4 regions of the Paenibacillus sp. VMFN-D1 genome follow, and region 1 is predicted to be linked to each of the others. Evidence: riboswitches for the same ligand, from Rfam matches in the RefSeq annotation. Region 1 holds a riboswitch; each other region holds the start of a gene.

Region 1 (2,179 bases):
ATCGTGCCCCCGCTTTCGCCCCGGGTAAAGAAATCTTCTTCGGTGACTTCTTTGGCCTCCGTATGATGGGCCACAAAGACGATGTCGACCTTTTCGTATTGGCGGCGCAGGAAGCGGGTCATCCAGAAGAAGAAGCTGCGCGCACAGTATTTTTCAAACGTGCCCATCGACCCGGACGTATCCATCATCGCAATGATGACCGCGCTGGAATGGGGAACGACGACGTCCTCCCACGTTTTGTAACGCAGATCGTCGGGGCTGATATGGTGAATTCCCGGCTTGCCGCTGGTGGCGTTGCGCCGCAGATTTTCCAGGATCGTCCGCTTCTTGTCGATGTTGGACTGCATGCCTTTTTTGCGGATATCGTTGAACGTGATCGATTCGGTTTCGACTTCCTGCTGCTCTTTCGGCTTCATATTCGGCAGCTCCAGCTGATCGAACAGCATGTTCTCCAAGTCTTCGAGGCTGATCTCGGCTTCCATAATGTCCTGGCCGGGCTGGTCGCCGGCTTTTTCCCCTTGACCCGGCTTTTGCACCGGATCCCTGCCCAGCACGTCTCCCACCTGGCTGTCGCCGTCTCCCTGGCCGACATGCTTTTGCTTCTGGTAGTTATAAATGAAACGGTATTCATCGAGGCTCCGGATGGGCACCTTGATGATTTGCTTACCGTCCGACATCACGATGTTTTCTTCTGTGATCAGGTCGGGCAGGTTCTGCTTGATAATTTCCTTAACCTTCTCCTGATGGCGGACCTGATCCTGGTACCCTTTCCGGTGCAGTGACCAGTCCTCCTTGGACACCACAAACAGCGAATGATCGTCTGATGGCATGTTCAGGCACCTCCCATGTTCCCATACTCAGCACAAACTTTGGCTTGTTAAACATTTATATTCACGGGCGGGGACGATATGTGATGACGCAAGAGATAAAATAAGAAGTTTGCCGCACCCAAATATATGAAATTTTGCGAGAATCGCTCCTATGGATGAGATAGGCGTTCCGATGCCGGTGATCTCACGCTGGCTATTGCCAAAAGTCAGCAGTTTGGGCTATAGTGGTTGTGAAATTAAATAGGAATGCGGGTGCTGGATGAAGTCCGGCTGAGATGGCAGCCTTATGCTGCGGACCGTTAATCTGATCCAGGTAATGCTGGCGTAGAGAATATCATTCGAATTGCGGTGCCATTCGTGTATTTCTCGAATGGTTTTTTTGTGTTAACCGGGTAAGAGGGCGCTTTCGCAAGACGAGGGCTTACCCTTCGCGATGATAGAAGCCGGCATGAAATGGAGGGAATGGCAAAAGGGAAGAGAGGAGAAGCAGTCATGGTCGATTTTCGTCTGTATGCGATTACTGGCGAGACGTTCCATCCGGGACGCCGGCTGGTGGACGTGATGGAGCAAGCTATTCGGGGAGGCGCGGACATCGTTCAATTCCGCGACAAAACAAGCGGCAGGGAAGAGCTGCTGCGCAAGGCGGCGGAGCTGCGGGAGCTGACCCGCCGCTACGGTATCCCTTTTATCGTGAACGATCACGTTGATATCGCGATGGAGGTGGATGCGGACGGGATTCACCTCGGTCAGGGCGATATGCCGATCGCGGAAGCCAGAAAGCTTGTCGGTTCCAAGATCATCGGCATATCCACCCATGCGATTTCGGAAGCGCAGCTCGCCGAAGCGGAAGGGGCGGATTATATCGGCGTCGGGCCGATCTATGCGACGGCCACGAAAGCGGATGTGGTGGATCCGGTCGGTCTTTCGTACATTCGGGAAGTCGCCGAGGTCATCAAGATCCCGTTTGTGGCGATTGGCGGCATCAAGCTGGGCAACGTGGACGAAGTGATCCGGGCCGGTGCGAGCCGCGTCTGCGCGGTGAGCGAAATCGTCGGCAGCCCTGACCCGGAAGCGGTATGCCGGGCGTTCATTCACAAGCTTGAAGGTAGAGGAGGAGCGGCGGATGGAACTGGTCATTAACGGAACAAAGCGGGAGCTGGCGGCCGAGACGGTAGCCGATGTTCTCCGCCTGCTGGGGCTGTCCGGCAGGCCGGTCATGGTGGAAGCGGACGGACAGGTGCTGAAGATCGAGCAGTGGGAGACGACTCCGGTCGTACCTGGAATGAAGCTGGAGCTGGTCCATTTCGTAGCGGGAGGTTGAGGGGGAAAATGAGCAGAGATAATTGGCA
Region 2 (2,179 bases), on a different contig from region 1:
TCGCGCTCCTAAGCAAAAAAGGCTGAGCCGGATTCGCTTCCGGTTCAGCCTTTCTTCGGGTGCAGCTGACCGAGCAGCTGACCCATGCGGACATGATCTCCGGTCCGGAGGTCTGTCCGCGGGGTGAACGCGCCGTCCTGGATCAGCAGCACGACGGTCGAACCGAACTCAAAATAGGCGAGCGGATCGCCGTTACGCCAGGAATTGGCGGTTTCGTCGTCGTAGCGGATGCTGCTGACATTCATGGCGCCGACTTTGACGACCGCGACCTCTCCCAGGGCTCCCTTGATATACGTAATCAGCCTCTCATTGCGGCACAGCACGGATTTCATCTGGGTCATGCCAAAATCATTGACCGGGTAGCATCGTCCCTTGATATGCTCGCTCTCCACCTTCACGCCTGTGATTGGAGAGTGGATCCGGTGGTAGTCGGTAGGGCTGAGGTACAGCACAAAGACATAGCCATGTTTATATAACTCCAGGTGGGGAGAGAAATTAAGCAGCTCCGCCACCGAATAATCCTGCCCTTTCACGTTCAGAATCGTGCCTGAGGTGATTTCACCCATTGCGGTGATCTTGGCGTCGACGGGGCTCGTGAGTACGTGCTCGCCTTCGTGAACGGGACGCATGCCGGGCTTCAGCCGCCGTGAAAAAAATTCGTTGAGTGTGCGGTATTCATAGATTTCTTTCTCCGCTTCATGCGCTGGGATCTGATAGCTTTTGATAAAAGTAGGGATGACCCCTCTGCTGAGCCGGCTGTGCGAGAAGCGTCCCATCATGGAAGAGAGCCACTTTCGCGAGGAGAGCTCTGTCATGAGCCGCAGTAATTTCTTTGTCATGCCTAATCTCCCTTCCATACGTGCCTGTAGCACTCTGAATATATTGACATAGAACGGCTATCAAATCAATATGCAACAAATGCTGGAAACCGCCTCTGAGAAAAATGGTATTGCCAATCCTTCAAGGATCATGTATTTTGGAATCAATACGGGCCCGATGCCGACTCATCGCGGCGAGGTGCCTGTTACACGGAATTGAACCCAAGCATCTCATCGCTTTGGACAGCGATGGCTCCGGAACCAGGAGGCGGCGATGCCGCGCCTTGCGTTCATCTGTGTACATATGGGAATACGGGAGCTCGAGCGAATCGGGCTGAGAGTGCAGCTAATGAACCGCTGCTGACCGGGAATCTGATCTGGATAATGCCAGCGTAGAGAATTCAAGTCCTTTTATGGGCTTATTTGACGATCTCCCTCGCTTATCCAGGGGGTTTTTTTATTGCCCAATTTTGGAAAAAGAAAGGATGTTGTCAAATGAACAGCAGTACGATGCAGATGGATCGGCCGAAGGGGCTGAAGCTCAGCGACCTGCTCGTGACGATTCTGCTATCCCTCGTGATCGGGGTGGTGTACCATTTTTGGGGTTCGGTGAACGACTTGTTCAAGCCGCTGTTTTTCCAAGCGGATGAGCTGATGTACGGCATGTGGTTCCTCGCTTCGACGCTTGCCGCGCTGCTGATCCGCAAGCCCGGCGTAGCCCTCCTCGCCGAGGTTGCCGCGGCTCACGTAGAAATTCTGTTCGGCAGTGAATGGGGCCTTCAGCTGGCGATTTACGGCGTGGCGCAAGGTCTTGCCGCGGAGCTGATCTTCGCCCTGTTCCGTTACCGCAAATTCTCCATGGGGGTAGCGGCGCTGGCCGGTATGGCTTCGGGATTGGGATCATTCCTGGTGGATGTGTACTACGGCTACGTCACGGACTATACGACATGGATGATCGTGTTCAAGTACGTGATGCGGTTAATCAGCTCGGCGGTGCTGGCAGGGTACCTGGCGTATGCCCTGACCAAAGCGCTGGAAGCAACCGGAGTAACCCAGCTGCTCCGGCCAGTGACAGCCAAGGATTATGAAGCGCTCGATCATGACTGAGGCTAACCGGGGTGTCGCGACGATGCAGCATTCGGCGGTGCATGAGACGGGTCAAGGAGCGGATCAAAGGGCGGATCAAGGGAGCGGGCAAATTGCCGTTTCGGTAACAGACCTGCGCCTGAAGTTTCCGGGTGAGAAGGCGTTCGTGTTCAAGGATGTTTCCCTGTCTGTGCCGGCTGGGGAAAAGGTGCTTCTGCTCGGTCCAAGCGGATGCGGGAAATCGACGCTGCTGCAGGTGCTCGGCGGGTTGATTC
Region 3 (2,179 bases), on a different contig from region 1:
GCGAATCTACTTCCTCTCTTGATAAGATTACATGTATTTTAGGTTAGATGCGGCTTACTGTTCCGGCAAAAAGTCGTTCGTGTACGCGCTCTTTACGTCCAGCGGCTTGTCCAGCAGCTTGTGCTCGTACATCCAGTCGGAATAGCCCTTCCAGATTTGTTCCTTCTGCTCGCCCCAGCGGGCTGCGTCGTCCTGATATTTAGGACTTAACCATTTCTGGCTTTCGATCACCAGCTGCTTATCGAGGTCGGGCACGTCCTTCAGCAGCAGGTTGGCAGCTTCTTCCGGCTTGTCGATCGCGTACTGATAACCTTTGGCGGTCGCGCGCATAAACGCTTTAACCAGCTCAGGGTCGTCCTTGATCTGCTTCTCGTTCGTTACGAGAACCGGTGTGTAGTAGTCCAGCTTCTCGGAATAATCTTTGACATACAGCATGTCCAGCGGCTCGCCGCGCAGCTTCGCCTCGATACCGGTCCAGCCGTAGAAGATCCAGGCGAAATCGATGTCCCGCTTCACGGCGGTAAAATAATCGGCGTCGCCCATGTTGACGATTTTCACCTTCTTCACGTCCGCCTTGTCGATCTCCATGATGGAGCCCATGACGGCTTCCTCCACAGGGGAGCCCCAGCCGCCGTACGTTTTGCCTTCAAAATCCTTCGGCGTCTTGATGCCCCGGTCCACCGGTGCGGCAAAGCCCGACGTATTGTGCTGGATGACCGCGGCAATCGAGACGAGCGGAACGCCCTGCGTGCGGGCCTGGGTCACGCTCTCCTGATAGCTAACGCCGAAGGGTGCTTTGCCGGAAGCGACCATGGCGTCCGCGCCGGTGGAGCCCGGCTGCACGATTTCGACGTTCAAGCCTTCTTTTTTATAGTAGCCCAAGTCTTTGGCGACATAGAGCCCGGTATGGTTCGTGTTGGGCGTCCAGTCGAGGACGACTTTGACGTCCTTCAGCGGCTTCGCTGCAGTGTCGTCCTGGCCTGCCGTGCTGTCGGAAGCGGATGTACCTTCTCCGCTGCCCGCATTGTTCTGGCTGCCGCCGCATCCGGCAAGCGTCAGTACGAGCATGCAGACCAGCATCAGCAGGCCGATGGATTTGTTCTTCATGGCTTTCTCTCTCCTTTGATGTCCGGCCGTTCTTATTCTCTCTGTAAGCAACGACCGGTGATCCCCTCTCCCCGTTATATTTAGAATCGTAAGCCGATCTGAGTGACTGAATCATCGAAGCATTCGCAAGGCGTGATCCCGTTTTTCACTAGTATGAATGAAAAAAGCGCCCCGTAAACGGGACGCTTCATATGCGCAAGATCAGCACGGATTGTATGCCGTGACAAACGGTTTCCTACGCTGGCATTACCCAGATCAGGTTAAAAGGGTCAGTATCTTGAAGGGATACAATCTCAGCCGGCCAATTCCAGCACCCCGGATTCTATAAGGTTTTCGGGTTGTTTTCCTCCCATATTATAGTCCATCCCCATGGGGGTGTCCAGACATCCGCCCGATTCCAGATTATCTCTGGAAAAATTCGATCCATTCTTTTTCCGGACCATAGATAAAGAAATATTGGTATCCGTTGGGCAGGGTCACGATTTCCTGATCGATCAGCTCCACGCCGTCGAGCGCCTGAATCCGCTCAAATTCCTTCTGAATGTCGTCGACATGGATCGCAAAATGGTGCACTGTGCCTTCGGCCGGCAGGTCGTAGCTGTAGCCTTGAATGAGCTCGATTTCTGTCTCGTTACTGTCCCCGAAGCCGAGAAACGCCAGCTGGAACACGCCGTTGGTGTGCGTCAGCCGGCCTTTCAGCTCCAGGCCCACGATCTCGGTATAAAATCGGATGGTTGACTCCAAATCCCGTACGACGATGCCGACATGATCCAAACGTTTATTAGCCATATGTATAAGCTCCTTTTCATAGTACTTATAAGTAATGGGTTGCCCTAAATTAAGGCCATTATAGCATTTAAATCCGAGTTGTACAGTGGGGGATGGAAAGTCCGCCATATCAATGAAGGGCAGTCAGCAACGAAATAGAACCACTAAAAAAAGCCCGGGCTGTCTATCAGACGATCCCAGGCTTATTTTAGTTCCCGCGCTGCTTCTTCTTCGCATAAAATTCGGCCGCCTTATGGCGGTTGCCGCAAGTGTCCATGCTGCACCAGCGCCGCTTGCCGCTCTT
Region 4 (2,179 bases), on a different contig from region 1:
CACAGCGCAGCCTCCGTGCGAAATGCGGTTGCTCCCGCGCCGACGGGGTCCAGGAACACCGGAACGCCATGATCATTCGCCGATCGGCCGGCGCTGATCGCCGCTTCCACCAATTCGCTGCTCAGCGTTCCAAGATTCAGGACGACGGCTTGGGCGACCCGAGCCATATCGGCCACCTCCTCTTTGGCATAGGCCATAACCGGGGAGGCGCCAAGGGCAAGCAGGCCGTTGGCCGTAAAGTTGGTCACGACCACATTCGTCATGTTGTGAATGAGCGGACGCTGCTCTTTTATCCGTAAAGGAAGCTGGATGAGTCCGGACGGAAACATATCGGCGGTCATCGTCCCACCCCTTCCGCTGCAGCCAGGGAAACCGGCCAATCCTCAAGCGTAAACGCCATATCCCAGAACATGTACTCCAGCTGACAGCTGGTCAGAAAATGCTCCATCAGCCGTTTTTTTCTTGCGGGAGGCAGACCCTCCGCCCATTCGTCGAGCAGCCGCCGCAGCTGTACCGTCACGCCGCTTTCCCGGTCCCCGTAAAAGTGCATCCATTCATAAAACGGATGGGATTTCTCCGGCTGGACTTCCTCCAGCAGACGTTGGCCGATTTCCGTATAGGTCCACGGGCAAGGTAACAGCGCAGCTACAATATCCTCAAGTCCCCCTTCGTGGGCGACGTTCAGCATATGCCGGATGTAATGATTGGCCGATGGAGCCAGCGGATAGCCTTGCAGTTCCTCATATGCAACACCAGCAACATCACAAAAGTTTTGGTGGGGATGCGTTTCGCTGTTCAAAATAAACGAAATCTGTTCGTTGAAAAGCGCGGTCGTCTGCCGGCAATCGCATCGGGATATGGCAATGCCATAGATCCGGATGTAGGCGTTCAAGTATTCAAAATCCTGCTTCACATAGTGAATCAGCTGCTCCTTGGACAAGGTACCTTCCGCAATTCCCCGTACAAACGGATGCTTGAAGATCGCTTGATAAATGGGATCTGCCGCGTGTCTCAATTCTTCGGTAAACCGGGCCATGATCATGCACCTCCGTTAATTTTGACGAAAATCGCATGTCGGGGCGCGGGGAAGCCAACACAAAAAAGCCGCCCCGAAATGGAGCGGCCGCTATTTGCAGTGTCATCCTGAATGTATCTCATCAAGAAAGATGCGTATGTATAGGCCTGCTCCACTTCCCTCCGCCGGTATTAACCGGATCAGGTTCAAAGGGTCCAAGCGATCACTTGTCTCAGCTGCCTCCGCAGCTCCCCTAGTGGATTTTCGTATGATATTTTACAAGTTCATGATTAACTGTAGCTCTGTTCGCCGGTGTTGTCAAACAAAAAAAGCTGCTGGCGGGATACCGGGAAAAAGCTTGTCGATCGTTTAAGCGGATCTCCTTCCACCTTCAAGTGTTTATCTTTTCAACGCGTAAGAAAGGATCATCTCGACGATGACGACAGCGGCATAAATGACGGCGGCCGTTCGATAACCCGATCCGTACAGCGCAGCCGCGGCCAGACCGAATACGATCAGCTGCAGCACAGCCCGGACGGGAAGCGTCACCGGGAAGGTCGCTTTCGGTGCGACATACATGCCCCAAAAAACAGCAACAACGACCGGCGAACCTATTCCTGCCACGATACGGATCCACAAGGCGGTATCCAGTTTAAATCCCCACAGGCAAAAGGCTGCCAGTGCGCACAGCTCCATTAGAAAAAAGATAAGGTCGATCACAATCATTGCCAAACCCTCCATTTTGGGCCGGTCAGGGCCTTTGGAATGAAGCCATTCTCAGTAAAATTATGCCGATTGTTTCTTGCCTACCGCGGCGACTCTTCCTCTCACTCCGGCTTGTGGGCTTTCACAATTAAAAAATGCGGGTGATGCAGAATCCGCTGGTAGAAGTCGGCCGACTCCGGCTGCCGCTCCAGAAACTCGGGAACTGGCCTTGGTTCGACAAGCCGGTCCATTACAAACCAGTTTGACGTCATATTGACGATTTCCTGCAGGGGTCTGCGGAAGAACGTCACTTCAACGCTGCCTGCCTCTTTCTTCGTCCACCGGTCTACTAGCAGCTCCCGTACAAAATAATCCGGTCTCTTAAAAACGGTAAAGTCCATAAACGGATGATGCACCGAAAACAAAAACGTTCCTCCAGGCTTCAATACCCGCTGAAAC

What was found. Region 1 has a riboswitch for thiamine pyrophosphate ahead of thiE (thiamine phosphate synthase). Riboswitches for the same ligand answer to the same signal wherever they lie in the genome.
Region 2: it holds a riboswitch for thiamine pyrophosphate, as region 1 does, so the genes downstream of both, C7820_RS29895 (ECF transporter S component) here and thiE (thiamine phosphate synthase) in region 1, are expected to answer to the same signal.
Region 3: it holds a riboswitch for thiamine pyrophosphate, as region 1 does, so the genes downstream of both, C7820_RS22345 (ABC transporter substrate-binding protein) here and thiE (thiamine phosphate synthase) in region 1, are expected to answer to the same signal.
Region 4: it holds a riboswitch for thiamine pyrophosphate, as region 1 does, so the genes downstream of both, tenA (thiaminase II) here and thiE (thiamine phosphate synthase) in region 1, are expected to answer to the same signal.

What each region holds. Positions count from the first base shown of each region.
Region 1 covers NZ_QRDU01000002.1:557,245-559,423, forward strand. Annotated here, with positions in the region: gene yhbH (sporulation protein YhbH) at 1-830, opposite strand, end outside; TPP riboswitch at 1,069-1,178, shown strand; gene thiE (thiamine phosphate synthase) at 1,323-1,970, shown strand; gene thiS (sulfur carrier protein ThiS) at 1,954-2,151, shown strand; gene C7820_RS18035 (thiazole synthase) at 2,160-2,179, shown strand, end outside.
Region 2 covers NZ_QRDU01000006.1:272,097-274,275, forward strand. Annotated here, with positions in the region: gene C7820_RS29885 (SDR family oxidoreductase) at 1-26, shown strand, start outside; gene asd (archaetidylserine decarboxylase) at 45-839, opposite strand; TPP riboswitch at 1,121-1,234, shown strand; gene C7820_RS29895 (ECF transporter S component) at 1,314-1,925, shown strand; gene C7820_RS29900 (ABC transporter ATP-binding protein) at 1,918-2,179, shown strand, end outside.
Region 3 covers NZ_QRDU01000003.1:282,095-284,273, reverse strand. Annotated here, with positions in the region: gene C7820_RS22345 (ABC transporter substrate-binding protein) at 55-1,107, opposite strand; TPP riboswitch at 1,323-1,435, opposite strand; gene C7820_RS22340 (VOC family protein) at 1,510-1,896, opposite strand; gene C7820_RS22335 (CGNR zinc finger domain-containing protein) at 2,084-2,179, opposite strand, start outside.
Region 4 covers NZ_QRDU01000001.1:2,259,145-2,261,323, forward strand. Annotated here, with positions in the region: gene thiM (hydroxyethylthiazole kinase) at 1-341, opposite strand, end outside; gene tenA (thiaminase II) at 338-1,036, opposite strand; TPP riboswitch at 1,176-1,280, opposite strand; gene C7820_RS10365 (YrdB family protein) at 1,415-1,741, opposite strand; gene C7820_RS10370 (class I SAM-dependent methyltransferase) at 1,843-2,179, opposite strand, start outside.